DNA from 2 places in the Janthinobacterium amylolyticum genome. Region 1 is predicted to be linked to the other one. Evidence: predicted binding sites of a transcription regulator. Region 1 holds the regulator's gene; the other holds the start of a gene.
The links. The regulator HrcA, encoded in region 1, represses chaperone genes, less so after heat shock. The targets are predictions, from matches to a motif close to TTAGCACTCNNNNNNNNNGAGTGCTAA.
Positions count from the first base shown of each region.

Region 2: a site for HrcA is predicted at 10,347-10,373, ahead of groES (co-chaperone GroES). Genes of this name have one in related genera too.

Region 1 is NZ_JBNYXL010000013.1:73,737-89,027, reverse strand. Features, by position in the region: gene ACQ4WR_RS24695 (enoyl-CoA hydratase/isomerase family protein) at 1-766, shown strand, start outside; gene mmsB (3-hydroxyisobutyrate dehydrogenase) at 807-1,790, shown strand; gene ACQ4WR_RS24685 (hypothetical protein) at 1,981-2,571, opposite strand; gene ACQ4WR_RS24680 (hypothetical protein) at 2,610-3,215, opposite strand; gene ACQ4WR_RS24675 (HAD family hydrolase) at 3,463-4,188, shown strand; gene hrcA (heat-inducible transcriptional repressor HrcA) at 4,292-5,308, shown strand; gene fur (ferric iron uptake transcriptional regulator) at 5,380-5,811, opposite strand; gene ACQ4WR_RS24660 (outer membrane protein assembly factor BamE) at 6,007-6,654, shown strand; gene dapB (4-hydroxy-tetrahydrodipicolinate reductase) at 6,674-7,483, shown strand; gene ACQ4WR_RS24650 (barstar family protein) at 7,492-7,818, shown strand; gene ACQ4WR_RS24645 (CaiB/BaiF CoA transferase family protein) at 7,919-9,166, opposite strand; gene ACQ4WR_RS24640 (acyl-CoA dehydrogenase) at 9,166-10,344, opposite strand; gene ACQ4WR_RS24635 (LysR substrate-binding domain-containing protein) at 10,506-11,402, shown strand; gene ACQ4WR_RS24630 (VOC family protein) at 11,399-11,764, opposite strand; gene ACQ4WR_RS24625 (AraC family transcriptional regulator) at 11,845-12,609, opposite strand; gene leuS (leucine--tRNA ligase) at 12,783-15,291, shown strand, end outside.
Region 2 is NZ_JBNYXL010000002.1:624,777-640,067, forward strand. Features, by position in the region: gene ACQ4WR_RS06365 (DUF4198 domain-containing protein) at 1-427, opposite strand, end outside; gene ACQ4WR_RS06370 (TonB-dependent siderophore receptor) at 500-2,761, opposite strand; gene ACQ4WR_RS06375 (alpha-D-glucose phosphate-specific phosphoglucomutase) at 3,237-4,880, shown strand; gene ACQ4WR_RS06380 (POT-type proton-dependent oligopeptide transporter) at 4,994-6,568, opposite strand; gene ACQ4WR_RS06385 (GNAT family N-acetyltransferase) at 6,650-7,282, opposite strand; gene ACQ4WR_RS06390 (hypothetical protein) at 7,341-7,814, opposite strand; gene groL (chaperonin GroEL) at 8,116-9,765, opposite strand; gene groES (co-chaperone GroES) at 9,816-10,106, opposite strand; gene ACQ4WR_RS06405 (hypothetical protein) at 10,623-11,369, shown strand; gene ACQ4WR_RS06410 (DUF904 domain-containing protein) at 11,526-11,789, shown strand; gene ACQ4WR_RS06415 (cell division protein ZapA) at 11,789-12,100, shown strand; RNA gene ssrS (6S RNA) at 12,302-12,479, shown strand; gene ACQ4WR_RS06425 (EVE domain-containing protein) at 12,572-13,036, shown strand; gene lgt (prolipoprotein diacylglyceryl transferase) at 13,046-13,876, opposite strand; gene ACQ4WR_RS06435 (LysR family transcriptional regulator) at 13,970-14,878, opposite strand; gene ilvD (dihydroxy-acid dehydratase) at 15,051-15,291, shown strand, end outside.

The sequences.
Region 1 (15,291 bases):
CATTGTCATGGGCGGCGGCCTGGGCCTGATGGCGGGCGCCAGCCACCGCGTGGTGACGGAAAGCACGCGCATCGCCATGCCGGAAATTACCATCGGCCTGTTCCCCGACGTGGGCGGCAGCTGGTTCCTGGGCCGCATGCCGGGCCGCAGCGGCCTGTTCCTGGGCTTGACGGGGGCGCCGATGAACGCGGCCGACGCCTTGTACACGGGTCTCGGTGACTATTTCCTGCGCCAGGAGGAGCGCGCCATGGTGCTCGACGCGCTGGCGCTGGCGCAATGGCAGGCCAGTGCGCAGGCAAACAGCGAGCAGCTGGATCGCTTGCTGCGCGGCTTCTCGGCGCCAGCCACGTCCTTGCCCGCCTCGGAGGTGCGCGCCAACTTCGACGCCATCGCCGTGCTGACGCAAGCGCCCACCTTGCCGGAAGTGGTGGCTGCCATTGCCGCGTATGACGGCGATTCGGTGTGGCTGCAAAAGGCGGCTCACTCGCTGGCCAAAGGTGCGCCTACTTCGGCCGCTTTGGTGTGGGCCATGCGCGAGCGCACGCGGCACATGAGCCTGGCGCAGGTGTTCCAGCTGGAACTCATCGTGGCCGTGCAGTGCTGTGCCCATGCGGACTTCAGCGAAGGCGTGCGCGCCTTGCTGATCGACAAGGACAACGCGCCGCAGTGGCAGCCGGCCAGCCTGGCCGACGTCAGCGGCGCGTATCTGAATGAATACTTCACGGCGCCGTGGACACAGCATCCATTGGCCGATTTACCCATTTAAACATTTAAGTAGTGCATAAAAATGCTCAGGGCTAGGCGCCTTGCCGAAGGCAGTACGACTAGTACGACGAGGCAAGGCAACAACGCCATGGGCTTTTTTAGCGCTACAGGAGACATACATGCAACACATCGCTTTTATCGGCCTGGGCAACATGGGCGCGCCGATGGCCCGCAACCTGGTGGCCGCCGGCTTCCACGTGTCCGTCTTCGACCTGGCGCCAGCTGCCGTGGCATCGCTAGTTGAAGCGGGCGCCACGGCGGCTGCATCGGCCAGCGCGGCCGTGCAGACGGCCGACGCCGTCATCACCATGCTTCCTGCCAACAAGCATGTGCAGGAACTGTACCTGGCGGCCGGCGGCGTGCTCGACTCGGCCAAGCCGGGCGCCCTGTTCATCGATTGCAGCACCATCGCCGCTGATGTGGCGCGGCAAGTGGCGCAAGCGGCTGGCGAGCGGGGCTTTGCCATGATCGATGCGCCCGTTTCGGGTGGCACGGCGGGCGCCGCGGCCGGTACGCTGACGTTCATCGTCGGTGGGAGCGAAGCGGCCTTGCAGCAGGCGCGGCCATTGCTGGAAAAAATGGGCAAGAATATTTTCCATGCAGGTGAGGCGGGGGCGGGCCAGGTGGCGAAGATTTGCAACAACATGCTGCTGGGAATCTTGATGGCAGGCACGGCCGAAGCACTGAACCTGGGCGTGGCGCATGGCCTTGATCCGAAAGTGTTGTCCGACATCATGGCCAAGAGCTCGGGCCGCAACTGGACCCTGGAAGTGTACAACCCGTGGCCCGGCGTCATGGACGGCACGCCTGCTGCGCGCAACTACAACGGCGGCTTCGGCACGGCGCTGATGCTGAAAGACCTGGGCCTGGCGCAACAATCGGCGCTGTCGGCAAATGCGCCCACGCCCTTGGGTGGCCTGGTGCGCCAGATGTACCAGATGCATGCGCAAGCCGGTTATGCGCAGCAGGATTTCTCCAGCATCGTGCAGATGCTGCAGCCGGGATTGCAGAAACCTGCCGCCTGAGAAATTTTGGGTAAAAAAAAGCCCGCTGGTAAAAGCGGGCTAAATCCAATTCTTGGAAGAGTTGGAGGAGACAGATGCATTATGCTGCATCGCCACATATAACTCCAATTTATCTTTGAAATATCAATTATAGATTTTTATGATATCTCTTCCCGGCAGCCGCGCTGCGGCTGCCGGCGCCATGCTTGGCTTAGCTTTTGGTGGCTGGATTGCAGACGACTTGCACGGTCGTGACGTTGGCTTCGCCCATGGTGCCGGTACCCGTGCCTGGCACCACGTTGCAAGTCAGGCCGGTTGGCTGGGTGAGCACGCTGATGCCATAACTGGTGCCATCGGCAACCGTGCCGTTCAGGGTGAACGTCTTGCTATCCTTGGTGATCGGCGTTTGCGTGTTGCCGTTAATCAGTACCAGGTTGTCCGCCGTCAGGCCGGTAATCGTGCCGGCCAGGGTATAGGCGTTCTGGCCACACGTCACGATGGCGTCGATGCTCACGTAGTGGCCGGCCGAGCCGGAGCCGCCGTTGATGGTGCATGTCATGTGGGCCGGCTGTTTCTGGAAGGTGATGTTGTAGTCGGTGCCATAGTCGATACGCTTGGCAAACGTGAAGCTGGTGGCACCGGCGGCAGGCGATACGGTGTCGCCGCCATTGGCCAGAACCAGGCCATTATTGTTCAAGCCAACGATGGTACCGCTGACATCATACGAGGCCTTGCCGCCGCAGGCAGCCAGTCCCAGGGTCAGCAGCAGCGCGCCGAGAGGGCGCAGGCAGGATAACTTCATGTATTTCTCCAAAATGGGGTAGTGACGGATAGCAAGGCTTACTGCTGCTGCGGCGTGCAGTTCAGTGTGGCGCCGGTCGTGGCGGCGGAACCCATGGTGCCCACGATATCGTGGCCATCGGCGCTGGCCGAACCGGCGAACCGGCAAGTCAGGCCCGCAGGAGTGGTCAAGATGGAAATATTGTAGGGCGCACCGTCAGCGATCGCCGGGAAGGTGTAGCTGGTGCTGCCTTTCAGCGGGCTGGCGCTGTTGCTGCCGATCACCAGGGTCAAGCCTTCCCCGGTCAGGCCCGTGATGGCGCCGCTCAGCGGGTAGGTGTTGGTTTTGCAAGTGACATAGGCCGTCGTGACGGAGTAGCTCGATGCCTTGCCGCTGCCATTGTTAATCTCGCACACGGCGCCTTTTGGCTGTTCCTTGATGGTGATGTTGTAGCGGTCATCGGTGTTGACCAGCTTGGTGAAATAGAAGCTGGACGCGCCCGATGCGACCGGCAAGCTCTCGTCGCCATTCTGAAGGATCAGGCCATCCTTGAACAAGCCGCTCACCTGGCCGCCCAGGTACAGATTGCCGCCGCTGCCGCCGCAGGCTGCCAGTGTGGCGGCGCAAGCCACCGCCAGCATCGAGCGCAGGTACAAATTTTTCATACATTCTCCAAAACGAATTAGGTAGGGTAGCGCAACACGGACGCTGGCGCCGCATTGGAATGGCGCCTATTTTAGTCTATCTGGCATGCCGATTGATCTTGCCTTGTATCTCCGTGTAACAAATTTTCCTTGAGAAGCGCTGGCCTGGCACCATTTTGCTAGCGAGCCGCCATGTCGGCGGCGATGATCAGTGCGACAATAGCCTTCCGCCGCGCGCCTTGCCGTGGCACTCTTTTGTGAATCAGCCATGTCTCTTGCTCCTGTCAATACCGCCGTGCCGCCCAAGGCCATCCTGTTCGACCTCGACGATACTCTGTGGCCCATCGCGCCCGTGATCGCCGCCGCCGAAACCTTGCTGCACGACTGGCTGGCCACGCACGCGCCCAAGGTGGCGCAGCAGTTTTCCATCGAGGTGTTGCGCCAGCATCGCCTGGCCATGCTCAATGCGCAGCCGCATTACCATGGCAACCTGATCGAATTGCGCCGCGCCGGCCTGCTGTCCGCCTTCGAGGCGGCGGGCGAGGACACGGCGCTGGTGGACCAGGCCATTGCCCAGTTCCTGGCCGCGCGCAACCGCGTGCAGCCCTTTGACGACGTGTTGCCCGGCCTGGCCTGGATGGGCCAGCGCATGCTGGTCGGTTCCATCTCGAATGGCAATGCGGATCTTGACATCATCGGCCTGGCGCAGCATTTTAAAGTCTCCATCGCCGCCAGCGATTTCGGCGTCGCCAAGCCCGATGCCAGCATCTTCCTGGCCGCATGCGCCGCGCTGGACGTGGCGCCGAGCGAGGCCGTGTATGTGGGCGATGATTTGTATTTTGACGTGACGGGAGCGCAAGGGGCCGGCATGCGCGCCGTCTGGATGAACCGCAAGGGCAGCGATGCCCACCTGGCGGCCGGCGTGCAGCCCGACGCCATCTGCGCCAACTTTGATGAATTGCTGCTCTGGCTGCGGCAGCAACTGGAAGATTGATCGCCGTGGGCCGGTCGAACGTGCATAATAGAAGCAGTTGACGCACGCTTGGCCACTTTCGTTGCCGCTTGCTTAACAGAATACTGGCTTAACTCTACACACCATGCAACTCGATACCCGTGCCCAAACCCTGCTGAAAGCCCTGGTCGAGCGCTATATCGCCGACGGCCTGCCGGTTGGTTCGCGCGCCCTGTCGAAAATTTCCGGCCTCGACCTGTCGCCGGCCACGATCCGCAACATCATGGCCGACCTGGAAGAACTCGGCTACGTGGCCAGCCCGCATACCTCGGCAGGACGCATCCCCACGCCGCGCGGCTACCGCATCTTTGTCGACACCTTGCTCACCGTCAAGCATCTGGACGAGCATATGGTGGAGTCGCGCATGCGCCTGCAGACGCCGCAGCCGCAGCGCACCATCGCCAATGCGGCGCAGATGCTGTCATCGCTGTCGCAATTTGCCGGCGTCGTGCTCAGCCCGCGCCGCGAATCCGTGTTCCAGCAAATTGAATTTCTGCGCCTGTCGGAAAAGCGCATCCTGCTGGTCATCGTCGCCCCTGGCGGCGACGTGCAGAACCGTTTATTGCTGACGGAAGCGGACTACACGCCCGCGCAACTGGTGCAATCGGCCAACTACATCAACCAGAATTATGGCGGCCTGTCGTTCGACGCCGTGCGCGTGCGCCTGCAGGGCGAGCTGCGCCAGTTGCGCGACGACATGGGCAGCCTGATGCAGGCGGCCGTGGAAGCGGGCAGCGAAGCGATGGCCGACCACAGCGACGACATGGTGATTTCAGGCGAACGCAACCTGCTTAGCGTGAGCGATTTGTCATCAAACATGAGTTCGCTGCGCCAGATGTTCGACATGTTCGAGCAAAAGACGGGACTGATGCAGCTGCTCGACGTGTCGAGCAAGGCGACGGGCGTGCAGATTTTCATCGGCGGCGAATCGAACCTGGTGCCGATGGATGAAATGAGCGTGGTGACGGCGCCGTATGAAGTCAACGGCAAGATCGTGGGCACCCTGGGAGTGATCGGACCGACGCGCATGGCCTACGAGCGCGTCATTCCGATTGTCGATATCACGGCAAAACTATTGTCCAACGCGCTCAGCCAGCACTAGGCGCTGCAGCGGCGGATGGATGGTTTTGAAGACCATGCCAGCCGTTCCCTGGTGGAAACGGCCGGCATGCATCAGGCGGTTTTGTGCGGGCAAGCCGTCTTGATGCAGTTGCCATAAATGGCCAGCGCGTGTTCGGCGATCTTGAAGCCGCGCTCTTCCGCTACTTTTTGCTGGCGGATTTCGATGTCTTCGTCGAAGAACTCTTCGACCCGGCCACAATCGAGGCACACCAGATGGTCATGGTGGGAACCTTCATTGAGTTCGAAAATCGCCTTGCCGGTTTCAAAATGGTTGCGGTTAAGCAAGCCGGCTTGTTCGAATTGCGTCAGGACACGGTAGACAGTTGCCAAACCGACATCCATATTGTCGGCCAGCAGAATTTTGTACACGTCTTCCGCTGTCAGGTGGCGTACCGGGCTACTCTGGAAGATATCGAGTATCTTCAGCCGTGGCAGGGTGGCTTTCAGGCCGCTTGCCTTGAGATCACTAGGATTGTTACTCATGTTTGTTGCTCGTATGTGGGTCAGGTGCTTTATCATATAGCGTTTTAGCGGGGAGTGCCAAAATATGCATTTTTTGGCGGGCCGGTCACTCCTGGCGTTTTGTTCATCAAATTGAGGTCATTTATGCGCGTAACACCGGCTGTATTGCCATCTCTCTGGCAGCGTCTTTCATTTCGAGCCCCAGTCGTGGCAGGCATGGTCTGTGTCGCGCTGGCTTTCTCCGGCTGTGCCAGCCGTGGCATCCTCGGCGAAAAGCCGGCCATCACCCAGAAAGAGGGCACGGAAGTCGTGCCAGAAAAAGGTGCGCAGACCACCACGGTGACGCCGCTGCAGAAATTCATGTGGTTTTTCTCGCCGTATCGCCCTGACATTCAACAAGGCAACTTTATCTCCGAAGAGATGCTGGCCCAGTTGAAAGTCGGCATGACGCGCGACCAGGTCCGTTTCATCCTCGGCACCGCGCTGCTGACCGATATCTTCCATGCCGACCGCTGGGATTATCCATTCCGCCTGGCCCGCGGCAACGGCGAAACCACCAGCAGCCGCGTCGTCGTGTACTTCGACAAAGAAGGCAAAGTGGAGCGCTTCGAAGGCGGCAACTTGCCAACCGAGAAAGAATACATCGACCGCATCGCCGGTCCGTCGCCGTTCGCGAAAGTTGCCAAGGCCGAGGCGCCCGCCGCCGTCGTGCCATCGCCCGTGGCGCCTAGCGCCGTGCCGGTGCCGGCCGAAGCCACGCCTGCCGTTCCGGTGAGCAAGCCTGAGCCGGCACCAGCCCCGGCGCCTGCCGCCGAGCCTGCACCTGCCGCCGAGCCTGCACCTGCTGTCGAACCCACCAAATAAGTTGTTGCAAGAGAATAAAATGACTGAACTGAAAATTGCCATCGCTGGCGCCAGCGGCCGCATGGGCCATATTCTGATCGAAGCCGTCAGCAATGCCCCCGACGCCGTGCTGGCCGGCGCCCTCGACCGCGCCGGTGCGCCGTCCGTCGGCCAGGATGCCGCCGCTTTCCTCGGCAAGCCTGCCGGCGTGCTGATCGAGTCCGACCTGGCCACCGGCCTGGCCGGCGCCGATTACCTGATCGACTTCACGCGTCCCGAAGGCACCTTGCAGCACCTGGCGTACTGCGCCGAGCACGGCATCAAGATGATCATCGGCACCACCGGTTTCGATGACGCGGGCAAGGCCGCGATTGCCGCCGCCGCCGAAAAGACCGCCATCATGTTCGCGCCGAACATGAGCGTGGGCGTGAATGTCACCATGAAACTGCTGGAACTGGCCGCGAAAAGCCTGTCCGAAGGCTACGACATTGAAATCATCGAAGCGCACCACCGCCACAAGGTTGATGCCCCATCGGGCACGGCCCTGCAAATGGGCGAAGTGGTGGCTGGCGCCCTGGGCCGCGACCTGAAGGAATGCGCCGTGTATGGCCGCGAAGGCGTGACGGGCGAACGCGATCCGTCGACCATCGGCTTTGCGACCATCCGTGGCGGCGATATCGTGGGCGACCATACGGTGCTGTTTGCCGGCATCGGCGAGCGCATCGAGATCAGCCACAAGTCCAGCAGCCGCGTCACCTACGCCCACGGCGCCCTGCGCGCCGCGCGTTTCCTGGCCGACAAGCCTGCCGGCCTGTTCGACATGCAGGATGTGCTGTCGCTGAAGAACTGAGGAAGACCATGCCCACTGCCATCCTGAATGGAAAAGACATCACCGACGACGCCAGTTTTCACGCGCAATGCGTGCAAGCCTTCGGTTTTCCCGCGTTTTACGGCAACAGCATGGATGCCTGGGTCGATTGCCTCAGCTACCTGCGCGATGATGAAAACATGACGCAGTTCCGCCTGAAGCCGAACGAAGTGCTGGAGATCGTGGTGCAGGATGCGGAAAGCATGAAGGCGCAGGTGCCGGATGTGCTGGAAGAAATGACCTTCTGCATTGCCGGCATCAATGAGCGCTATGAGGATTATGGCGAAAAGCCGGCGTTGAAGCTGCTGCTGAAGTAGGTCGGATTAGCGGCAGCGCCGCGTAATCCGACACATTGTTGGCTGTGCAAGTCGGATTACGCGCAAGCGCTAATCCGACCTACGTTTTTCCTATCAATCTTTACACCACCTTGCGCTCACGCAAGCCGTCAATCTCCCCGCTCTCCAATCCCAGCCACTGCTGCAACACCTCGTCCGTATGCTGCCCCAGCAACGGTGGCGGCAAGCGGTATTGCACTGGCGAGGCCGACAGACGCACGGGATTGGCCACCAGCGCCACCGTGCCCGCCGTCGGATGCGGCATGTCCACTTTCAAGCCACGCGCCACCACTTGCGGATCGGCAAACACCTGGTCGATGCGGTTGACGGGGCCGCACGGCACGGCTTGCGCCTCGAAGGCGCTGATCCACTCGGCCGTCGTGCGCATGACCGTGGTCTGGCGCATCAAGGGGATTAATATTGCCCGGTGCGCCACGCGCTGCGGATTGGTGGCGAAACGTTCATCCTGTGCCCATTCCGGGTACCCGGCGACGGCGCAGAAGCGGGAAAACTGCCCGTCATTGCCGATCGCCAAAATCATGTCGCCATCGGCCGTCGGGAAGTCCTGGTAGGGCACGATGTTCGGGTGCGCATTGCCCATGCGTTGCGGCACTTTGCCGCCGCACAGGTAATTGGCCGCCTGGTTGCCCAGCGCCGCCACCTGCACGTCGAGCAGTGCCAGGTCGATATGCTGGCCCAGGCCCGAGCGTTCCCGTTCGGCCAGCGCCGCCTGCACGGCGATGGTGGCGTACAGGCCCGTCAGGATGTCCGTCTGCGCCACGCCCACTTTTTGCGGCCCGGCGCCCGGCTGGCCATCGGGCACGCCCGTGATGCTCATCAGGCCGCCCATGCCCTGGATCAGGAAGTCATAGCCGGCGCGCGCCGCGTACGGCCCGTCCTGGCCGAAGCCCGTAATCGAGCAGTACACGAGGCGCGGGTTCAGCTCCAGCAAGCTGGCCGCGTCGAGGCCGTATTGCTTCAAGCCACCCAATTTGAAATTTTCCAGCAGCACGTCCGATTCGGCCGCCAGCCGGCGCACCAGCGCCTGGCCTTCCGGCGCGGCCAGGTCGATGCACAGGGAGCGCTTGTTGCGGTTGGCGCACTGGAAGTAGGCCGCTTCTGCCGTGTCGCGGCCGTCCTCGTCCTTCAGATACGGCGGACCCCACGAACGCGTGTCGTCGCCGCGGCCCGGCTGTTCAACCTTGACCACGTCGGCGCCCAGGTCGGCCAGCATTTGCCCGGCCCACGGGCCGGCCAGCACGCGCGACAGATCGAGCACGCGCAAGCCGGTCAGCGGCGCGGGCCGCAAGGTGGAAGCCAAGGCGTCCATTAGTTGAAGGCGGCGATGCCGGTGATGGCGCGGCCGATGATCAGCGCGTGCACGTCGTGCGTGCCTTCATAGGTATTGACCACTTCCAGGTTGACCAGGTGGCGGATAACGCCGAACTCGTCGGAAATACCGTTGCCACCCATCATGTCGCGCGCCACGCGGGCGATGTCGAGCGCCTTGCCGCAGCTGTTGCGTTTCATGATCGAGGTGATTTCCACGGCGGGCGAGCCTTCATCTTTCATGCGGCCCAGGCGCAAGCAGCCTTGCAAGCCCATGGTGATTTCCGTCAGCATGTCGGCCAGTTTCTTTTGCACCAGCTGGTTCGCTGCCAATGGGCGGCCGAATTGCTGGCGATCCATCGTGTACTGGCGCGCCTTCAGGTAGCAGTCTTCTGCCGCGCCCAGCGCGCCCCAGGCGATGCCGTAGCGGGCGCTGTTCAGGCAGGTGAACGGGCCTTTCAGGCCGCGCACGTCGGGGAAGGCGTTTTCTTCCGGGCAAAATACTTCATCCATGACGATTTCACCGGTGATGCTGGTGCGCAAGCCGACCTTGCCGTGGATTTCCGGCGCCGACAGGCCTTTCCAGCCTTTTTCCAGCACGAAGCCGCGGATCGCGCCTTCATCGTCCTTGGCCCAGACGACAAACACGTCGGCGATGGGGCTGTTGGTGATCCACATCTTGGCGCCGGACAGGCTGTAGCCGCCCGGCACCTTGCGGGCGCGCGTGACCATGCTGCCAGGGTCGGAGCCGTGGTTCGGTTCCGTCAGGCCGAAGCAGCCGATGAATTCGCCCGTCGCCAGTTTCGGCAGGTATTTCTGCTTGGTTTCTTCGTTGCCGAAGGCGTTGATCGGCACCATCACCAACGATGATTGCACGCTCATCATCGAGCGGTAGCCCGAATCGACGCGCTCGACTTCGCGTGCTGCCAGGCCGTAGCAGACGTAGTTCAGGCCGGCGCCGCCGTATTCTTCAGGTATCGTCGTGCCCAGCAAGCCTAGCTCGCCCATTTCGCGGAAGATGGCGGCGTCCGTGCGGCCATGGCGGAACGATTCGAGCACGCGCGGCACCAGGCTGCCCTGGCAATAGTCGCGCGCCGCTTCCAGCACGGCGCGTTCGTCGCCCGTCAGTTGTTCTTCCAGCAGCAGGGGGGAATTCCAGTCGAATACGGTTTTGCTCATCACAGGCCTCGCAGGTGAGCGCCGGTGATCGGCGCAAGATTGAATATGGCTCATGGTAGGTTTTTGCCTAGCCTTGCGCAAACGATTTATTCGCAACCAGATATGCGTACTGTGCATATCTTGCGGCATACTGGCAGCTTTCTCCCTTCGCCGGTGTACCGATGACACGCAAGATCCCCATGCTGCAGGCATTGAACTGCTTCGAGGCCGCTGCCCGCCACCAGAGCTACACGCATGCGGCGCGCGAACTGGCGCTGACGCAAAGCGCCGTCTCGCGGCAGATTTCATCACTGGAAAGTTTTCTCGGCGTGCAATTGTTCCAGCGCACGCGCCACGGCGTGCTGCTGACCACGGCAGGCGCCGCGTATGCGCGCCAGATCGCCGCCCGCCTCGATGGCCTGGAGCGCGACACGCTCGACACCATGGCGCGCCAGGGCGGCGGCGGCACCTTGCAGCTGGCCTCCGTGCCCACGTTTGCCACGCGCTGGCTGATGCCGCGCCTGGCCAGTTTTGCCAGCGAACAACCGGACATCGTCGTGCATATCGACGCCTATACCAAACCATTCATGTTTGCCGATACGGAATACGACGGCGCCCTGTATGCGGGCACGCCCGAGCAGCTGGCGCGCTGGCCCGGCACGCGCGCCACTTTGCTCATGCATGAGGAGATCGTGCCCGTCGCCAGCCCCCGCGTGCTGGCGGCGCGCACCGACTGGCAGCCGCAGGATTTACTGGAATTGACCTTGCTGCAGCAGAGCACGCGGCCCGGTGCCTGGCGCCAGTGGTTCGACGCCATGCAGGTCGAGGGCGAGTCAGCGCGCTATGGCGCCCGCTATGAACTGTTTTCCATGCTGGCCATGGCGGCCGTGCAGGGGCAAGGTGCGGTCTTGCTGCCGCGCATGCTGGTGGAAGCGGAACTGGCGCGCGGCGAATTACGCATCGTGTGCGAGCGCCCACTGCGTGGCCAGCGGGCGTATTACCTGATCACGCCCGAGGCGGCGCATGAAAAGACGGCCTTGCAGCAGTTCCGGCAGTGGCTGCAAGGCGCGGCAGCCTAAAGCACCTTGCCCGCGTCGAAATGGGGATTGTCGATCAGGCCGATCTGGTTGCCGTAGGGGTCGAGCAACTCCACCGTGCGGATGCCTTCGCCCACGTCCGTGATCGGGTGGTGCACGGTGGCGCCCAGCGCGACGATGCGTTCGACTTCCTGCTCGATGCCTTCCACGCCCCAGTATGTCACGCTGCCCTGCGTGCCGGGCTGGCCGTCTGGCAGCAAGCCCAGCTCGAAGCCGCCGATATTAAAACCGACATAAAACGGCTGGTCGAAATACGGCGCCGTATTGAATACCTGGCTGTACCAGGCCTTGGCCTGGCCGAGGTCGGGGACGGGATAGGTGACGGTACGCAAACCCTTGATCATGTTGTGCTCCTGATTATGTGAAGAATGCCGTCATCATGCCAGCGCTGCGCGCCGCGCGATTGTAAAAATGGAAGATGGTGTCAACCTTGTTTGCCCGCCAGCCAGGCATCGGGCGGGCTGTGGGCGAAATCCTGGAAGTCGTGGATCAGGTGAGACTGGTCGAAATAGCCATATTGCAAGGCCACTTGCGCCCAGTCCGGCTGTCCCGGCCAGCCTTGCAAGCCCTGGCTGGCGGCGCGGAAGCGGCAGATGCGGGCGAACAGCTTGGGGCTGATGCCGACCTGCTGGCGAAATTGCAGCGCCAAGGTCTGGCGCGACACGCCCAGGCGCCGGGCCAGGCCTTCCACGCGCACCTGGCCGTGCGCGCCTTCGATGGCCGCGATGGCGTGCTGGGCCACGCCGGGTGCGCGCAGCGGCGGTCCGGCGCACAGGCGCCGCAGCAGATAATCTTGCAGGATCGCCACGCGCTGCGCATCGGGCAGGGGATCGCTCCACAGCGCGTCGCCCAGGCGCGCGGCCAGTTCGCGGCCCCACAGCTGATCTAATGCCGTGCGGCCATCGTTGAGCTCACACAGGGGCAACTGGAAGAAATGCGCCGCCGCGCCCGGCTTGAAGCGGGCCGCCACCGTCTGCACCAGGCCCTGGCTGACGACCGTGATCGGCGCCGTCATCATGCCGACGGCAAAGCTGGCGTCCTGCTGGTCCTGGCACAAAATATCGATGCAATTGTCCGGCAAGACCCGGTGCGTGAAAGGCGTGGCGCCCGTGCGCACACGGCAGGTCCAGACACAGTCCAGCCAGGGCCGCAGGGCGGGGATGGGGGCGACTTCCTGGTAGACGATCATGGCCGGCTTGGATGAAAGAATAAGATTGCGTATATCTTACACAGCATAATTGTGCGCCTGCAAAAATATGCCGGCCCGGGCCGCCAGCGCGCCGCGCTATCGGGCGGCGACAACCAGTATAATGCTCGGTTCATATCCACTATTGGCCGGGCCACGCTGGTCGCACATCCATTATGCAAGATAAATATAGTCCCGCCGACGTCGAACAAGCCGCCCAATCGCACTGGAAGGCGATCGACGCCTATAAAGCCGTCGAACACGACCCACGTTTCCCCAAAGGCAAGTATTTTGCTTGCTCGATGCTGCCTTACCCATCGGGCAAGCTGCACATGGGTCACGTACGCAACTATACGATCAATGATGTGATGTACCGCTACCTGCGCATGAACGGCTACAACGTGCTCATGCCGATGGGCTGGGATGCGTTCGGCATGCCGGCGGAAAATGCGGCCATGGCCAACAACGTGCCGCCCGCGCAATGGACGTATTCGAACATCGCCCACATGAAGCAGCAGATGGAATCGATGGGCCTGGCCATCGACTGGTCGCGCGAAATGACCGCCTGCAAGCCCGAATACTACAAGTGGAACCAGTGGATGTTCCTCAAGATGCTGGAAAAAGGCATCATCTACAAGAAGACCGGTACCGTGAACTGGGACCCGATCGACCAGACCGTGCTGGCCAACGAACAAGTGGTCGATGGCAAGGGCTGGCGTTCGGGCGCGCTGATCGAAAAGCGCGAAATCCCCATGTACTACGCGCGCATCACCGATTACGCGGAAGAATTGCTGGCCTACGTGGACGACAAGCTGCCCGGCTGGCCCGAGCGCGTGCGCACCATGCAGACCAACTGGATCGGCAAGTCGACGGGCGTGCGCTTCGCCTTCCCGCACACCATCGCGGACGCCAGCGGCGCCCTGATCGGCGACGGCAAGCTGTATGTGTTTACCACCCGTCCTGACACCGTCATGGGCGTGACCTTCTGCGCCGTGGCCGCCGAGCACCCGCTGGCGATACACGCCGCGCAAACGAATCCTGCGCTGGCCGCCTTCAACGCCGAATGCAAGCTCGGTTCCGTGATCGAAGCGGACATGGCCACGATGGAGAAGAAGGGCATGCCGACCGGCCTGTTCGTCACCCATCCGCTGACGGGCGCGCAAGTGGAAGTGTGGGTCGGCAACTACGTCTTGATCACCTACGGCGACGGCGCCGTGATGGGCGTGCCGGCGCACGACGAACGCGATTTCGGCTTTGCCAAGAAATACAATCTGCCGATCAAGCAAGTGATCGAGGTAAAAGGCCAGGAATTTTCGACCGATGCATGGCAGGAATCGTATGGCAGCAAGGATGGCGTGTGCATCGCTTCGGGCAAGTACGACGGCCTGCATTTCGCCTCCGCCGTCGATGCGGTGGCTGCCGACCTGGCCGAACTGGGCCTGGGCGAAAAGAAAACCACGTTCCGCCTGCGCGACTGGGGCATTTCGCGCCAGCGCTACTGGGGTACGCCGATCCCGATGATCCATTGCGCCGATTGCGGCGTGGTGCCGGTGCCGGAAAAAGACTTGCCGGTGGTGCTGCCGGAAGACTGCGTGCCGGACGGCACGGGCAACCCGCTGAACAAATACGAAGCCTTCCTGCAGTGCGACTGCCCGCAGTGCGGCAAGCCGGCGCGCCGCGAGACGGACACCATGGATACCTTCGTCGATTCGTCGTGGTACTACATGCGCTATACCTCGCCAGGCTCGAACGATGCCATGGTCGACGCGCGCAACGATTACTGGATGCCGATGGACCAGTACATCGGCGGCATCGAGCACGCCGTCATGCACTTGCTTTACGCGCGCTTCTGGACCAAGATCATGCGCGACTTCGGCCTGGTCAAGTTCGACGAGCCATTCGTCAACCTGCTGACGCAGGGCATGGTGCTGAACGAAACCTACTTCCGCAAGGACGCGGCGGGCAAGACCACCTGGTTCAACCCGGACGACGTGCGCCTGTCCCTCGATGACAAGGGCCGTCCGCAGTCCGCGATCCTGGTGGCCGACGGCCAGCCGGTGGAAATCGGCGGCACGGAAAAAATGTCGAAGTCGAAGAACAACGGCATCGACCCGCAAGCGCAGATCGAACAATATGGCGCCGACACGGCCCGTCTGTTCACCATGTTCGCTTCGCCGCCGGAACAGACGCTGGAATGGTCGGGCAGCGGCGTCGAAGGCGCGAACCGCTTCCTGCGCCGCGTATGGAACTTCGGCTACGCGCAGTCGGCCACGATTCAATCCGCACTGGCTGGCGGCGCCGCTCCTGCCACGGGCGACGCGCAGAAAAACCTGCGCCGCGAATTGCACAAGCTGCTGCAGCAGGCCGATTACGACTTGAAGCGCATCCAGTACAACACCGTGGTGTCGGCCTGCATGAAGATGCTCAACACGCTGGAATCGGCCAAGCTGGACGACAGTGCGCAGTCGAAGGCGCTGATCGCCGAAGGCTTCTCCATCTTCCTGCGCCTGCTCAACCCTGTCGCGCCGCATATCACCCACGTCTTGTGGGAAGAACTCGGTTACGCTGGCGTGCACGGCGACCTGCTCAACGTGGCATGGCCGCAAGTCGACCCGCAAGCGCTGGAGCAGTCCGAGATCGAGATGATGATCCAGGTGAACGGCAAGCTGCGCGGCTCGATCACGG
Region 2 (15,291 bases), on a different contig from region 1:
GGTCCAGGGTCAGCGCGGCGGCCTGCGCCTTGCCGTCGGCGACCAGGCGCGCGGCGGGGATCCACACGGTGCGCGTGGCCTTGCCATCCTTTTTCTCTTCCCATGACGGATAGTGGCGCTCCTCGGCGATGATGCTTTCGCCGGCCGCCACCTTGCCGTTCAGGACAAAGGCGCCGGCCGTCTTGCTGGCCTGCAGGGGCTTGCTGCCGGACGGCGAGATCCACGTCACGTTCCTGATGCTGAACTTGTCCAGCAGGCCGGGCGACGCTTCGCGCAGGTTGTCGCCGAATTCGCCGAAGTAGACGCTGGCCGACTTGCCGTCCTGCTGCAGCCAGATCTGGTGCGCGCTGGCCGTGCCGGCCGCGAAGACGCCGGCCAGCAAGGCGGCGGAGAGGGCGCCGCGGCGGGCGATGGTAGCGATGTGCATGGTGTATCCCTTATCTTTTTATAGGAAATGGTAAAACGGCCGCGTCCCGGAGAACGCGGCCGGCATGGTGCATCAGTACTGGTAGCGCAGGTTCAGTGCCACGTTGCGCGGTTCGCCGTAATAGCCGCCGTTATAGAAGCCCACGCGGCGGAAATACGTCTTGTCGAACAGGTTGTTGACGTTCAAGGTGGCGGCCAGCTTGGGCGTGATCTGGTAGCGCGCCATCAGGTTGGCCAGCACATAGCTGCCCTGGCTGACGCGTATCTTCGTCTTGTTCGGCAGGGTGGCCGTCGTGTAGATCTCGTTCTGCCAGTTCACGCCGCCACCGATGGTGATGTTCTGCAGTGCGCCCGGCAGGCGGTAGGTGGTCGAGGCGCGCAGCATGTTGGTCGGCTGGATGGTGTTGGTCACCACGCCCTTGCCCGTCTTCGATTTGCTGTGCGTGTAGCCGGCGAACAGCTGCCAGCCGCTCAGGGGGCTGCCCGACACTTCCGCTTCGTAGCCGCGGCTTTTCGTGCCCTTGCCGGTCGAGACATACGGACGGCTGCCATCGGGCAGCACGAAAGTCAGCGGCACCGACTTGTCTTCCTCGCCCAGGTTGTCCTGCCTGGCCTCATACACGGCAAACGAGGCATTCAGGGCCTCGTCGAAGAATGCGCTTTTCACGCCCGCTTCCACGTTGCTGCCCGTGATCGGGTCGAGGAAGGCGTTGTTCTTGTCCTTCAGGTTTTGCGGCTTGAACAGGTCCGTGTAGCTGGCGTACAGCGAGGTGTTCTTGCTCACGTCGAGGACCACGCCCGCGTATGGCGTGACGACATCGTCTGTCTTGTAGGCCGAGCTGCGCTTGACGAAATTGCCCTTGGCGTCGTAGCGGTTGTTATACGTTTCCCACTTCGAGACGCGCGCGCCGGCCAGCACCTTCAGATTGTCCATGACGTTGATGCGCGTGGCGACAAAGGCGCCCGACTGTTTTGTCGTGGCGACGTCGCGCGCGCCCGTGCGCGTCAGTACCGGCTCGGGCACGTCGCCCGTCCAGTTGCGGAAGTCGGGGATGCGGGTGGCGTAGGGCAGCGGATCGGGCAGCAGGGTTTCATTCGTCGTGCCCGTGCGCTTCCAGCCATTCACGCCCAGCACCAGGTCGTGCTGGCGGCCGAACAGGGGGAAGGTGCCGTTGGCCGACAGGTCGAAGTTGTCCTGTTTTTCATCGTAGGGGAAGGCGCCGCTCCACACTTCCAGGCCGCTGCCGTCGCGCTTCGGATAACCGCTGCCGCCGTAGAACAGCTTGCCGTTCGACGAGCTGTCCAGGCGGCCGTACGCGGCCTTGATCTTCCAGTCGTTGGCGAAGCGGTGTTCGAGGTAGACATATTTGTTCTCGAATGCACGCTCCCAGCTGCTCCACTTGGCCGCCATGTTGAACGAGCGGGGCATGTTGGCCGGCGTGCCGTCCGCGAAGAACAGGGGCGTGGTGCCCCAGCTGGTGCCCTTCGGCGTGTTTTTCTGGTAGTCGATGCCGGCCGTCAGCAGCGTGTCCGGCGTCAGGTCCGCCTCGACGATGACGGCGCCCACCAGCTTGCGTTCCTTGTACAGGTCCATGTAGGAGTGGCGGTTCTGGCCCGCCACGACGACTCTTCCGCGGATGCTGCCGTCGGCATTCAATGGCGCGCTGATGTCGCCTTCGAGGCGGACCTTGCTCCAGGAGCCCACCGTCATGCCGGCCGAGGCGGCCAATTCCTTGCCCGGACGCTTGTGCAGCATGTTAATGGTGGCCGACGGGTCGCCATTGCCGCTGACCAGGCCCGTGGCGCCGCGCACGATTTCGATGCGGTCATAGATGGCCGTGTCGAACAGCGCATTGCTGCCCGAATTGACGGCCACGCCATCGATCTGATAATTGCCGATGGAAAAGCCGCGCGCGGAAAAATTCGTCCGTTCACTGTCGTTTTCCTGCACCGTCACCCCCGTCGACTGCACCAGCACCTCGGCCAGGCTGTTCAGGCCCATGTCATCCATGCGCTGGCGCGTGACGACGGAAATCGATTGCGGCGTTTCGCGGATGGACAGGCCCATGCGCGTGGCCGTGGCCATCTGCTTGGTGGTGTAGGACCCTGTGTGCTCCGTCGACGCCTTGTCTTGCTGTCCCAGTACCTTGATTTCGCTCAAGGTTGTTTCGTCCGGCGTGGCGGGCGCATCGGCTGCCCAGGCCGCGCCTGCGCCCAGCACCAGCGTCAGCAGGGCGGAATGCACGGCCAGTGCCAGCGGACGCAGGGCAAGCTGGGAAACGGGTGGGGAAAACGGGCCGGCAACCATGCCGGTCCGCGAATGTACTCGCGCCATGAAAGATCCTTCTTCTCGTTTGCCTGCCGTCGTGCGGCTGGCGTTTTTGATATGGGAGGCTTGCTTGGCGGTAGGGCCTGGCTGGCGCAGCGTGTCATCCAGCCGCGCACCTCTCATGCCAGTCTGGCGACGCACCGGCGATGGCGGCAGGCGTGAGAGGTTTAGTGCAGACCTCGTCGAGGTCCAAATGTGAATGAGAACTATTCTTATTATAGTGTCAGCTTGTGAGACATGCAAGAGTAGGCTGTTGCAATTAGGCAGCAAGCAAGCGCGGCCAACGCAGGGCAGGCGGTTGCCGCGTCAGCAGAAGTTCAGCAGTTCCTGCCACCGCGCGCGGGCACTGCCTCCCGTGCGGGTATGTGCAGCCAGGCAGGTGGCGATGCGGCGCTAAGCGTGCTGACGCACCCTCGCAAGCGTACGACGCTTTGCCGCTGGCCACGCATGCGTTAACATGGGAAGTTATTAGGGAGGCAACATGGCTATTCAAATCATCAACACGGCGCCGGTCGCCGGCCAGCAGCCTGGCACCTCGGGCTTGCGCAAGAAGGTTGGCGTGTTCAGCGCGCCGCAATACCTGGAAAATTTCGTGCAGAGCGTTTTTGACACGCTGGGCGACTGCCGTGGCCAGACGCTGGTGCTGGGCGGCGATGGCCGCTATTACAACCGCACGGCGATCCAGACGGTGCTGCGCATGGCGGCCGCGCACGGCTATGCGCGCGTGCTGCTGGGGCAGGGCGGCATCCTGTCGACGCCCGCCGTCAGCTGCGTGATCCGCAAGCACGGCGCCAGTGGCGGCATCATCCTGTCGGCCAGCCACAACCCGGGCGGACCCGATGGCGATTTCGGCATCAAGTACAACATCGCCAATGGCGGCCCGGCACCGGAAAAGGTCACGGAAGCCATGTTTTCGCGCACGCAGAGCATCAGCGAATACCGCATCAGCGACGCGGCCGACATCGACCTCGATGCCCTGGGCACCGTGCGCATCGAGCAGATGGCCGTTGAGGTGATCGATCCGGTGCTCGATTACGCGGAACTGATGCAGCAGCTGTTCGACTTCGACGCCATCCGCGCCCTGTTCGCGGGCGGCCTGCGCATCTGCTTTGACGGCATGCACGCCGTCTCCGGCCCGTACGCCACGGCCATCCTGGAAGGCATGCTGGGCGCGCCCAAGGGCAGCGTCATCAACGGCGTGCCGCTGGAAGACTTCGGCGGCGGCCATCCGGACCCGAACCCCGTCAACGCGCACCAGCTGATCGCCATCATGGCCGGTGACGATGGCGTGAATGAGGCGCCGGACTTCGGCGCCGCTTCCGATGGCGATGGCGACCGCAACATGATCGTCGGCCGGCGCTTCGACGTCACGCCCTCGGACAGCCTGGCCATCCTGGCCGCCAACGCCACGGTGGCGCCGGGATACCGCGCCGGCTTGACAGGCATCGCCCGCTCCATGCCGACGTCGGGCGCGGCTGACCGGGTCGCCAGCGCGCTGGGCATCCCGTGCTTCGAGACGCCGACGGGCTGGAAGTTCTTCGGCAACCTGCTCGACGCCGGCATGGCCACCCTGTGCGGCGAGGAAAGCTACGGCACGGGCTCGAACCATGTGCGTGAAAAAGATGGCGTGTGGGCGGTGCTGTTCTGGCTCAACCTGCTGGCGGAAAAACAGCAATCGGTGGAAGAGATCGTGCGCGCGCACTGGGCCGCGTATGGCCGCAACTACTATTCGCGCCACGACTACGAGGACATCGACAGCGCCGGCGCGCAGCAGCTGATGGCGGCCGTGCGCGCGCGGCTGGCATCCTTGCCTGGCCAGCAGTTCGACGGCTACACGGTGGCGATGGCCGACGACTTCAGTTATACCGACCCGGTCGACGGTTCGGTGGCCACGCAGCAGGGTATCCGCATCATCATGACGGATGGTTCGCGCATCGTGCTGCGCCTGTCCGGCACGGGCACGCAGGGCGCCACCCTGCGCCTGTACCTGGAACGCTACGAAGCCGATACGGCGCAGCACGACATCCCGACGCAGCAAGCGCTGGGGGGGCTGATCGCGGTGGCGCAGCAGGTCGCGCAGATCCGCGAGCGCACGGGGCGCGATGCGCCCACGGTGACGACGTAAAAAAGAAGGACGCGCAGGTCGGATTAGCGTGGCATCGCCACGCGTAACCCGACGACATTGTCAGCAGCGTTGTCGGATTACGCCCTTCGGGCTAATCCGACCTACTTGTATGATTACGCCTTGCCCGGCACCACCGCCTGGCGGTAGTTGTCCACCATCTTGTAGCGCTTCGCATACAGGCCGAAAGCCAGCATGGCGACGGCGGCGAAGGCGGCAAAGAAGAACATCTGGAAGGCCGTCACGCTGATGCCGCTTTCGGCGATCTTGCCGATCACGCCTTCGTTCATGACGCTGCGGTTGACGATCAGTACCCACAGGTTGCCGACGGTGGTCGACAGGTTCCAGAAGCTCATGATGGCGCCCTTCATCGAGACGGGCGCCTGGCTGTAGGCAAACTCCAGGCCTGTCGCCGAGACCAGCACTTCGCCGAACGTCAGCAGGGCATACGGCAGGATCTGCCACATGATGGAGACGGCGCTGCCGCTGTCGAGGGCCAGTTGCAGCAAGCCGATGACGATCCAGGCCAGCGAGGAAAAGCCGATACCGGCCGTCATGCGGCGCAGGGCCGTCGCTTCCCAGCCGAAGCGGTTCAGCATCGGGTACAGCACCAGGTTGTTGAACGGGATCAGCAGCATCACCAGCATCGGGTTCAGCGCCTGCATCTGCGCTGGCAGGAACCAGCTTGGTTTTTCCATGGTGTTGGCCTGCACGATCCAGGTCGAGGCCTTCTGGTCGAACAGCGAGAAGAACGGCGTGACGAGGGCGAAGATGACGAGGATGCGCAGCACGGCGCGCACGCCTTCGACGGCTTCGTCAGGGTGGATGCCGCGTGCGCGTTCCAGCTGCATGGCCGTGCCGATGCTGCCGAAGGCCAGCAGCAAGACCAGCGCGGTACACGCGGAAATCACGAAGCCCCATTCAGGAATGCTGTAGAACGCATACAGGGCGCCGATCACGCCGACGTAGGCCACGTACAGGCCGGGACGCGAACCGCCATCGACGCGCGCCAGCAGGGCGGTGCGGGCCACGCGGGTGAACGAATCGGGGTTCGGCGGCGCTGGCGGCACGTGCACGTATTTCTTGGCGCCCATCCAGAAGACGATGGTGGCGGCCAGCATCATCAGGCCGGGGATGCCGAAGGCGATCGACGGGCCATACTTTTTCAGGAACAGCGGCATCAGCAGCGACGCGAAGAAGGAGCCAAAGTTGATGATCCAGTAGAACAGGTCGAACACCAGCTTGGCCTTGTGCTTGTTGGTCTGGTCGAACTGGTCGCCTACAAACGAGGCCACCAGCGGCTTGATGCCCCCCGAGCCGAAGGCGATCAGGAACAGGCCGAAATAGAAGCCGTTGACGCTGCTTTCAAAGATGGCCAGGCAGGCATGGCCGGCGCAATACACGAGGCTGAGCCAGAAAATGGTGTTGTACTTGCCAAAGAAGCGGTCGGCCAGCCAGCCGCCCAGCAGGGGGAAGAAATACACGCCGATGACGAAGGTGTGGAAGACGTGCTTGGCTTCGCCCGTGCGCTGGTCGATCGGGATCATCAGCAGCAAGGTGCTGATGAGGAATGGCGTCAGGATGTTGCGCATGCCATAAAAGCTGAAACGTTCGCAGCCCTCGTTGGCGATGATGTACGGAATTTGCCGCGGCATTTTGCCCGTGGCGGTGTGTGTCTCGGCCGATGACATTGGCTCTCCCCAAGTATTTTTTGTAAGCCGCGATGCTAAGGCCTGTTGCGCTTGCTTGCAACAGAAAAAACGGCATCTTGGTTATTTCGCAAGGATTTGTAAGGTATTGATTTTCATAAAGACATTATTTTTGGCATCTGCGACGCCCGCTTGCGCGGGACGGGGCAGCAAGAATTGCATCTGCAGCATGTCCAGCCGCGCCTGTTCGCTGGCCAGCGTGAAGCCGCAGCGCAGGTAGAGCTTGAGCGCCGCGTGGTTGTCGTGCGCCACGGCCAGGCGCAGCAGGGCCAGTTCGGGAACGGCGCAGGCGTGTGTGATGGCGGCCTGTACCAGTTGCCGCCCGGTGCCCTGGCCGCGTGCCGGCGGCGCCACATAGATGCCCCACAGGCTGGCCTTGTCGTGCAGCACGGCAATCGGCTCGCGGCGCAGGCCGGCAATGGCGAGCAACTGCGGTCCCGCGAATGCGCCGAACATTATTTGGTGCGGCGTCGTGCGCAAGCGCTCGGCGATCTGCGCCAGCGGCACGGCGCTTTCCGCCGCATGCGTGGTGCAGAAGGCGGCCGGCAATTCGGCGATGCCCTGCAGGCGCAGCGCGCGGTAGGCGCAAGCGTCGTCAGGGGTGAGGGGGCGAACGGTGGTGGCTGGCATGCCGCCGAGTATCGGGCTTTGATGGCGGAAAGTAAACCGTGCGCTGCGGCGGGGGCTTGGGGGCATGCCTGGTGCCGGATGGGCGCATGCATGGCGCCGCGGCGGGCGCCAGCGCGAGGGGGCGTTACTGGGTGGCGATGCGCTGCATGGGCGCGCTGTCCTTGCGCCATTGTTCCAGGCTCAGCAAGTCGCCGCTGACGCTATCGTCGACGAGGATGCGCTTGCCATCGGGCGAGACGACGAAACTTTCCCAGCGGTGGGCCGCTTCCGGCGTGCTTTCAAAAAAGCTCAGCTGATAGTAGGCGGCGCCATCGACGAGGCGCGTCTCGGGCGCCGTTTCCATCACGGCGCCATGCGCGCGGCCGCCCGAGGCTTTTTCGATGTGCGCCGACCAGGCCTTGATTTCCGGCAAAGCCATCAGCGCATCGATGGCGCGCGCACTGTGCTCCGCGGCGGGCGCGCCGCTGCTGGCGGCCGGCGCCTTGCCGTCCTGCGGCGTGGACTGCTGCAGGTAAAAAGCGCCGAGTCCGGCGGCCAGCAAGCCGGCCAGGATGCCGGCGATGATGGCGGTTTTGGAAGAAGAGGCGCGTGGCGGCATGGTGGCGTGATGACGGGATAAGGGTGGATGATGGCGGCCATGCTAAAGCAAAACGGGCAGGCGGGCAATCGCCGGCCCTGCCAACGGGCTGACAACGGGCCTGGCAGACGGGTTTGCCAAACGGGTTTGCCAAACGGGTTTGTCAAACGGGCTTGCCAAATCCCTGGGCGAAAAAAAAGCCACCTTCCGTAGAAGATGGCTTTCGGGGCTGCCGGGAAGGCGCTGGCAGCTTTTGGCCTGCCAGCTGCCGCCCGGCGTAGGCGGCTGCGCGCGCCGTCGCCTGCGCGCGTGGCCGCCGGACTTACATCATGCCGTCCATGCCGCCCATGCCGCCCATACCACCCATGCCGCCGCCCATGCCGCCGCCTGCCTTGTCGTCAGCGATTTCGCAGACCATGCAGTCGGTCGTCAGCATCAGCGAAGCGATCGAAGCGGCGTTTTGCAGCGCCGAACGGGTCACTTTGGCTGGGTCCAGGACGCCCATTTCAACCATGTCGCCATACGTGCCGTTGGCAGCGTTGTAGCCGTAGTTGCCCGTGCCAGCCAATACGGCTGCCACGACGACCGAAGCTTCTTCGCCAGCGTTTTGCACGATCATGCGCAGTGGCTCTTCCATTGCGCGCAGGACGATCTTGATACCAGCGTCTTGATCAGGATTGTCGCCCTTGACCGTGATGTTGGCGCGTGCGCGCAGCAGGGCTACGCCGCCGCCTGGCACGATGCCTTCTTCCACGGCAGCGCGGGTCGCGTGCAGTGCATCTTCAACGCGGGCTTTTTTCTCTTTCATTTCGACTTCGGTGGCTGCGCCAACCTTGATCACGGCAACGCCGCCAGCCAGTTTGGCGACGCGCTCTTGCAGTTTTTCACGGTCGTAGTCCGAGGTCGCTTCTTCGATCTGTACACGCACTTGTTTCACGCGTGCTTCGATCGAGGCAGCTTCGCCGGCGCCATCGATGACGATGGTGTTTTCCTTGCCCACTTCGATGCGCTTCGCTTGGCCCAGTTCGGCCAGGGTCACTTTTTCCAGGGTCAGGCCGACTTCTTCAGCGATCACTTGGCCGCCGGTCAGGACAGCGATGTCTTCCAGCATGGCTTTGCGGCGGTCGCCGAAGCCAGGTGCTTTCACTGCGCAGGTTTTCAGGATGCCGCGGATGTTGTTCACAACCAGGGTGGCCAGCGCTTCGCCTTCGATGTCTTCCGCGATGATCAGCAGTGGACGGCCAGCTTTGGCGACTTGTTCCAGTACCGGCAGCAGGTCACGGATGTTCGAGATTTTCTTGTCGCACAGCAGGACGAATGGGCTGTCCAGTACGGCAACTTGTTTCTCTGGGTTGTTGATGAAGTATGGCGACAGGTAGCCGCGGTCGAACTGCATGCCTTCAACGATGTCCAGCTCGTCGTTCAGCGACTTGCCGTCTTCCACGGTGATGACGCCTTCTTTGCCGACTTTTTCCATCGCTTCAGCGATACGCTCGCCGATCGAGTAGTCCGAGTTCGCCGAGATCGCGCCAACTTGGGCGATTTCTTTGGTGGTGGTGCAAGGACGGGCGATTTTCGCCAGTTCTTCGACGGTCGCGGCAACCGCTTTGTCGATACCGCGCTTCAGGTCCATCGGGTTCATGCCGGCGGCAACGAACTTCATGCCTTCGCGCACGATGGCTTGGGCCAGCACGGTTGCGGTGGTGGTGCCGTCGCCGGCGTTGTCGCTGGTGCGGGAAGCAACTTCCTTGACCATTTGCGCGCCCATGTTCATGAGCTTGTCTTTGAGTTCAACTTCTTTGGCTACCGAGACACCATCCTTGGTGACGGTAGGGGCGCCGAACGAGCGCTCCAGGACCACGTTGCGGCCTTTCGGGCCCAGGGTCACTTTGACTGCGTTGGCGAGGATGTTGACGCCTTCGACCATCTTGGCGCGCGCTGCGTCGCCGAATACTACTTCTTTAGCTGCCATGTTCAATTCTCCAGAAATTTCGGAATGAGTTATCTAAAACGTGGAAACAATTACTTGACGACGATCGCCATGATGTCTTCTTCGCGCATGACCAGCAGCTCATCGCCGTCAACTTTGACGGTTTGGCCGGCGTACTTGCCGAACAGGACACGGTCGCCCACTTTGACATCCAGAGGACGGACTTTGCCGTCGTCGAGAATCTTGCCATTGCCTACGGCAAGGACTTCGCCTTGATCCGGTTTTTCAGCAGCTGCATCAGGAATGATGAGGCCGGACGCAGTTTTGGTTTCCTGGTCGAGGCGTTTGACGATGACGCGATCGTTCAATGGGCGCAGATTCATACAAAACTCCTTAAAGTTCAATGGATAAGTGTTGCTGAATGAATACATGCCTGGCACAGCGCCAGGCGTGCTTTCAGTGACCGCCGTTGAAAGCAGCCCGCAACGGTCAAGCAAACCCCATGGCATCAGTACGTACCAGCCTGGGCAGTGGTGGCATCGCGGCGTCGCCCGCCGCGTAGCGTTCCCTGCTGTTGTCCGGCATGCACCATCATGTCCTGAGGATTGCTACGAAAGAGTTTGTTAGCACTCTCTACTAACGAGTGCTAATTATAGGGACGGTAGGGGGCTTATTCAAGGGGAACATATTGATACTTGTTCCGCGCAGCCTGCATTTACTCAGGGTTTGCGCAAACGCAAGCCTCGTTCCCGGGCGTCAGCAACAGGCGCGACTCTAGCATGCCCGTCAGGCGGAGGGCGTTCCTGTACGCATGGGAAACAGAGTTTTGCTATGGACTTTGATAAGATGATTAGAATTGCATATCAATATCGCCATTCGCACCTGAAAGCTCACTCACCATGCCATCGATTCTTTCCCGTCCCGCCCTGCGCCTGCTGGGCGCCGCCGTCCTCGGCCTCGCCTGCCTGGGCAATGCCACTGCACAGCCTGCCACCATTCTCGACGAGATCACCGTGGCCACCCTGACGCCGCTGGAAAAAGAGACGCTGCTGAACGAGCTGTTCAACGACTTGAACAAGGACGATGACGATCAGCAAGCCCATGTGTGGGACAACGGCGCCGACAATGGCGTGCTGGTGAAGGTCACGTACAATTTCAGCAACTCCGGCATGACGGAGCACAGCCTGAAGGCGCATGTGTGCCGCGACCTGAAATTCGTCGTCACGGCGGCCGACAAGACGCAGGACCTCAGCCGCCGCACCTGTTCGCAGAACAGCGGGCGCTGGGATGTGCAGGGCAAGGACCCGGCGCCCGTCGTGTCTCCGCCGTTCCTGTCCGACGTGACGGTGGCCAGGCTGAACGCGAAAGAGCAGGCCTCGCTGCTGAAGGCAGCAGTGCGCACCCTGAAGGATGAAGAGGATGGCAAGACGCGCCAGTGGAGCAACAAGGGCCTGGGCAATGCGCTACCGCTGGCGGTACGCCTGACGCCCTCGGGCACGGACGCCAAACCCGGCAGCTACAGCCGTACCTGCCGCGACTTGACGATGGTGCTTGACGGCAAGGGCGGACAACAGACCTTGACGCGCCGCTCTTGCGAAAACCGCTATGGCGGACTGGATATCGAAGCCGATTACGTCGACGAGTAAAACGCTGCCATCGCGGCGCTGGCAGATGCGCGCAGTTGGCGAAAAGCGCCGGAAAAAGCGTGTATTTTCCGCCAACTGCCCTGCATTGATGTAAATATGTGTGACAGCCGCGTGATTCGATTGACGCCCATGGAGCGTCCGCCCTATAGTGGCGGGATGATTTCCGAATTCAATGAATTATCCGACAAAATAGGCCTGCTGGCCGAAATGACCCATGCGCTGCGCCGTGAAAACGCGCAACTGCGCAAGGACAATGCCGCCCTGGCCGCCGACAACGCGCAGTATGTGCAACGCATGCGCGAAGCGCAGGAGCGCGTGGAAGCCTTGCTGGAAAAAATTCCGGAACTGGTGCAGGCCGGCCTGGAGCAAGCCGCTTCGGAAGCGGGCGCCTACATTGCCGAGAACGAGAAGGAAGCGTAATGCCGCGTGTCGATGTGAATATCATGGGCCAGTCCTACAGCATGGTGTGCCGCGATGGCGAGGAGCGCGCGCTGCGCGAAGCGGCGATCTACCTGGACAGCAAAATGAAAGCCATCCGCGACGCGGGCAAGGTCAAGGGCAATGACCGCATCGCCGTGCTGGCCGCCCTGGGCGTGGCCGCGGAATTCCTGTCCGTGAAGTCGCCGCAAGGTCCGCTGTCGGAACTGACCATCCTCGAAGTGAAGCAGAAAATCTCGGCCATGCATACCGTCCTGGACAGCGCTCTGACGCCCCAGGAAAACCTTTTTTAAACACCGAACCAAACCTACTGCGCGTCGCGACTTGCGGCCTGCGATGCGCGCTCCCTCGGCGGCCCCGTGCAAGCACAGCTGCGCTTCTTGGCCACAATTCATCGCCGCTCGCCACGGTTTTGTTCCGTGTTATTAATTGGATTTTAAGCGGACACGGTACGATTTGTCTTTGCGATGCGCGATCAAAGGAGTAAACTTGTGTCTACCCTGCGGTGTTCGCGATTGCCATATATTCCTTGAACCATTTATGCGCATCGGTTGCGAATTTTGTTTGATGGGAGTGAGCGTCGCTCGTTCGACGAACCCGAAATTGAACTAACGTGACCACCTTGAACCGTTTGGTTCGGGATGCCGGCATAGCGGCACAGGCGGGGCCCAATTCGCAGTATATTTGCAGTACAAACTGAAAACGGTTGCAGCATTGATGCGCAACCGTTTTTTTACGCCTGTTGCTTTTGATAGGGAATGCACATGAAACAATACTGGCTGATGAAATCCGAACCCGACGAAGTGAGCATCGACGACCTGATGGCCGCGCCCGGGCACACCTTGCCCTGGTTTGGCGTGCGCAACTACCAGGCGCGCAATTTCATGCGCGATGGCATGCGGGTGGGCGACGGCGTGCTGTTCTATCACTCCAGCTGCCCGCAGCCGGGCGTGGCGGGCGTGGCCGAAGTAGCCAGCACGCCCTATCCCGATCATAGCCAGTTTGAAGAAGGTGGCAAGTATTTCGATCCGAAGGCCACGCAGGAACAGCCGCGCTGGATCAGCGTCGATGTGCGCGGCGTGAAGAAGACGGCGCTGCTGCCCCTGTCGGAGATGCGCCAGATGCCGGAGCTGGAAGACATGCTGCTGCTGAAGAAGGGCAGCCGCCTGTCCATCACGCCGGTGACGCCGGCGCAATGGAAGGTGATTACGGGTAAATTGAAGGCCTGACGCGGCTTCTTATGCGTCCGCCGGGCGCGCCTTGGTGGGCGGCGTGCCCATCACCTGGCTTTTATGCGCCCACACCAGCAGCACGATGGCGCCGACGATCATCGGCAGCGACAGCATCTGTCCCGAGGTGATCGGCACGCCCAGCCACACGACTTCCCAGTCTGGCGTGCGGAAGTATTCGGTGAAGAAGCGCGCGCAGCCATACAGCAGGGTGAACATGGCGCCCACGGCCATGCGCGGACGCTGCTTGCGCGCAAACAGCCACAGGATGATGAAAACCAAAATGCCGTCGACCAGCATCTGGTAGAGGGGCGACGGATGCACGGGATACGGAATGCCCGGCCACTGCATGGCCCACGGCAGGGTGTCCGGCGCGATGCGGCCCGGCAGTTCGGCATTGATGAAGTTGCCCAGGCGGCCGGCCGCGTAGCCGAGCGGCACCAGCGGGGCGATGAAGTCGAGTACGTCGAACAGGTTGCGTCCCGACTTGCGGCTCCACAGGTACATGGCCAGGATGACGCCGAGGAAGCCGCCATGGAAGGACATGCCGCCATGCCAGACCATGAAGATTTCCAGCGGATTGTGCATGAAGTATTCGGGGCGGTAGAACAGCACTTCACCCAGGCGTCCGCCGATCACCACCCCCAGCATGCCGTAGAACAGCATGTCATCGAGATCCTCCTTCTTCCAGCCCAGCTTGGCGATATGCGGCTGCTTGATGCGCACTCTGCCCAGGAGTATGAACAGGGCAAAGGCCAGCACGTACATCAGGCCGTACCAGTGCACGGCGAGCGGGCCGATCTGGATGGCTATCGGGTCAGGCATCGGGTGTATCAGCATTGGAGTTCTTTCTTTGTTTAAAGCCAAGGTTGCGTAGTATGGGGGCGCCGGCGGTTTTCTGCCTTAGCCGCCCCTTAATGTATTGCGCCGCGTTTAACCAGCATCGGCCATCTGCTTGCGCAGCAGCGCCAGAAAACCTTGCAGGACGGCCGACGGATTGTCGCGGCGCCAGGCCAGGCCCGTTTCCACCAGCGGCGTGGCGTCCTGCAGCGGCCTGTATTCTACGCCGGGGCGCATCAGATTCGATACCGATTGTGGCACAAGCGCGATGCCCATGCCAGCCGAGACGAGGCTGACGATGGTCTGCATCTGGATCGCTTCCTGGCCGATCTGCGGCGTGATGCCCGCTGCGCGGAATACGCCGAGGATCGCGTCGTGCAGGGCGGGCGAGATGGCGCGCGGGAAAACGATCAAGGGCAGGGGCGGCACGTCGCGCAGGCGCACGGGTCCCGGTGTATTCAATATGTCGAGGCCGGACGGCGCTGCCAGCACCAGCGGTTCGGCCAGCACGGGCAGGTAATCGAGTTCCCCTTTCGCCTTCTCGGGCAGCGGCGGGATCAGCAGGCCCGCATCCGTGCGCCCGGCCAGCAGTTCATCGAGCTGCAGGTCGGAGGTGGCTTCCTGCAGCGCGATCTGAACCTGCGGATAGGCTGCCTGGTAAGCGCGCAGCAGGGGTGGCAGTACGCTGTAGTCGGCCGACGAGACGAACGCCAGGCTGAGGCGCCCGGCGGTGCCCTGGGCGGCCCGCTGCACCAGCGCGGATAAATCCTGCGCCTGCGCCAGAAGCCGGCGCGCCTCGGGCAGCAGGGCAGTGCCGGCTGGCGTCAGCTGCACTTCGCGCCGCGTGCGCAGGAACAGGGGCGCACCCAGCAGGTCTTCCAGGGCCATGATGGTTTGCGACAGGGGCGGCTGCGTCATGTGCAGGCGCGCGGCGGCGCGGCCGAAGTGCAACTCCTCGGCGACGGTGACGAAATAGCGCAGCTGGCGCAGTTCAAGGTTCATATGCGTTTCCATGCGGACTGATTGCTGTGATATGTAAAACGACTCACAGACGCGTGCATCATATATTTGACAGGGGCGCGCGCGCAAGGCAATCTGGCGTACCCCCACTGCACGCAGGGTTTTGCGAACGCCCGCGCAGTCAGGCATCAATCATCCTTGGAAGGACCCCATCATGCCGCAATACCGCTCCCGCACCACCACCCACGGCCGCAACATGGCTGGCGCCCGCGCCCTGTGGCGCGCCACCGGCATGAAGGACGGCGACTTCGACAAGCCGATCATCGCCGTCGTCAACTCGTTTACCCAGTTCGTGCCGGGCCATGTGCACCTGAAGGACCTGGGGCAGATGGTGGCGCGCGAAATTGAAAAGGCGGGCGGCGTGGCCAAGGAGTTCAACACCATCGCCGTCGATG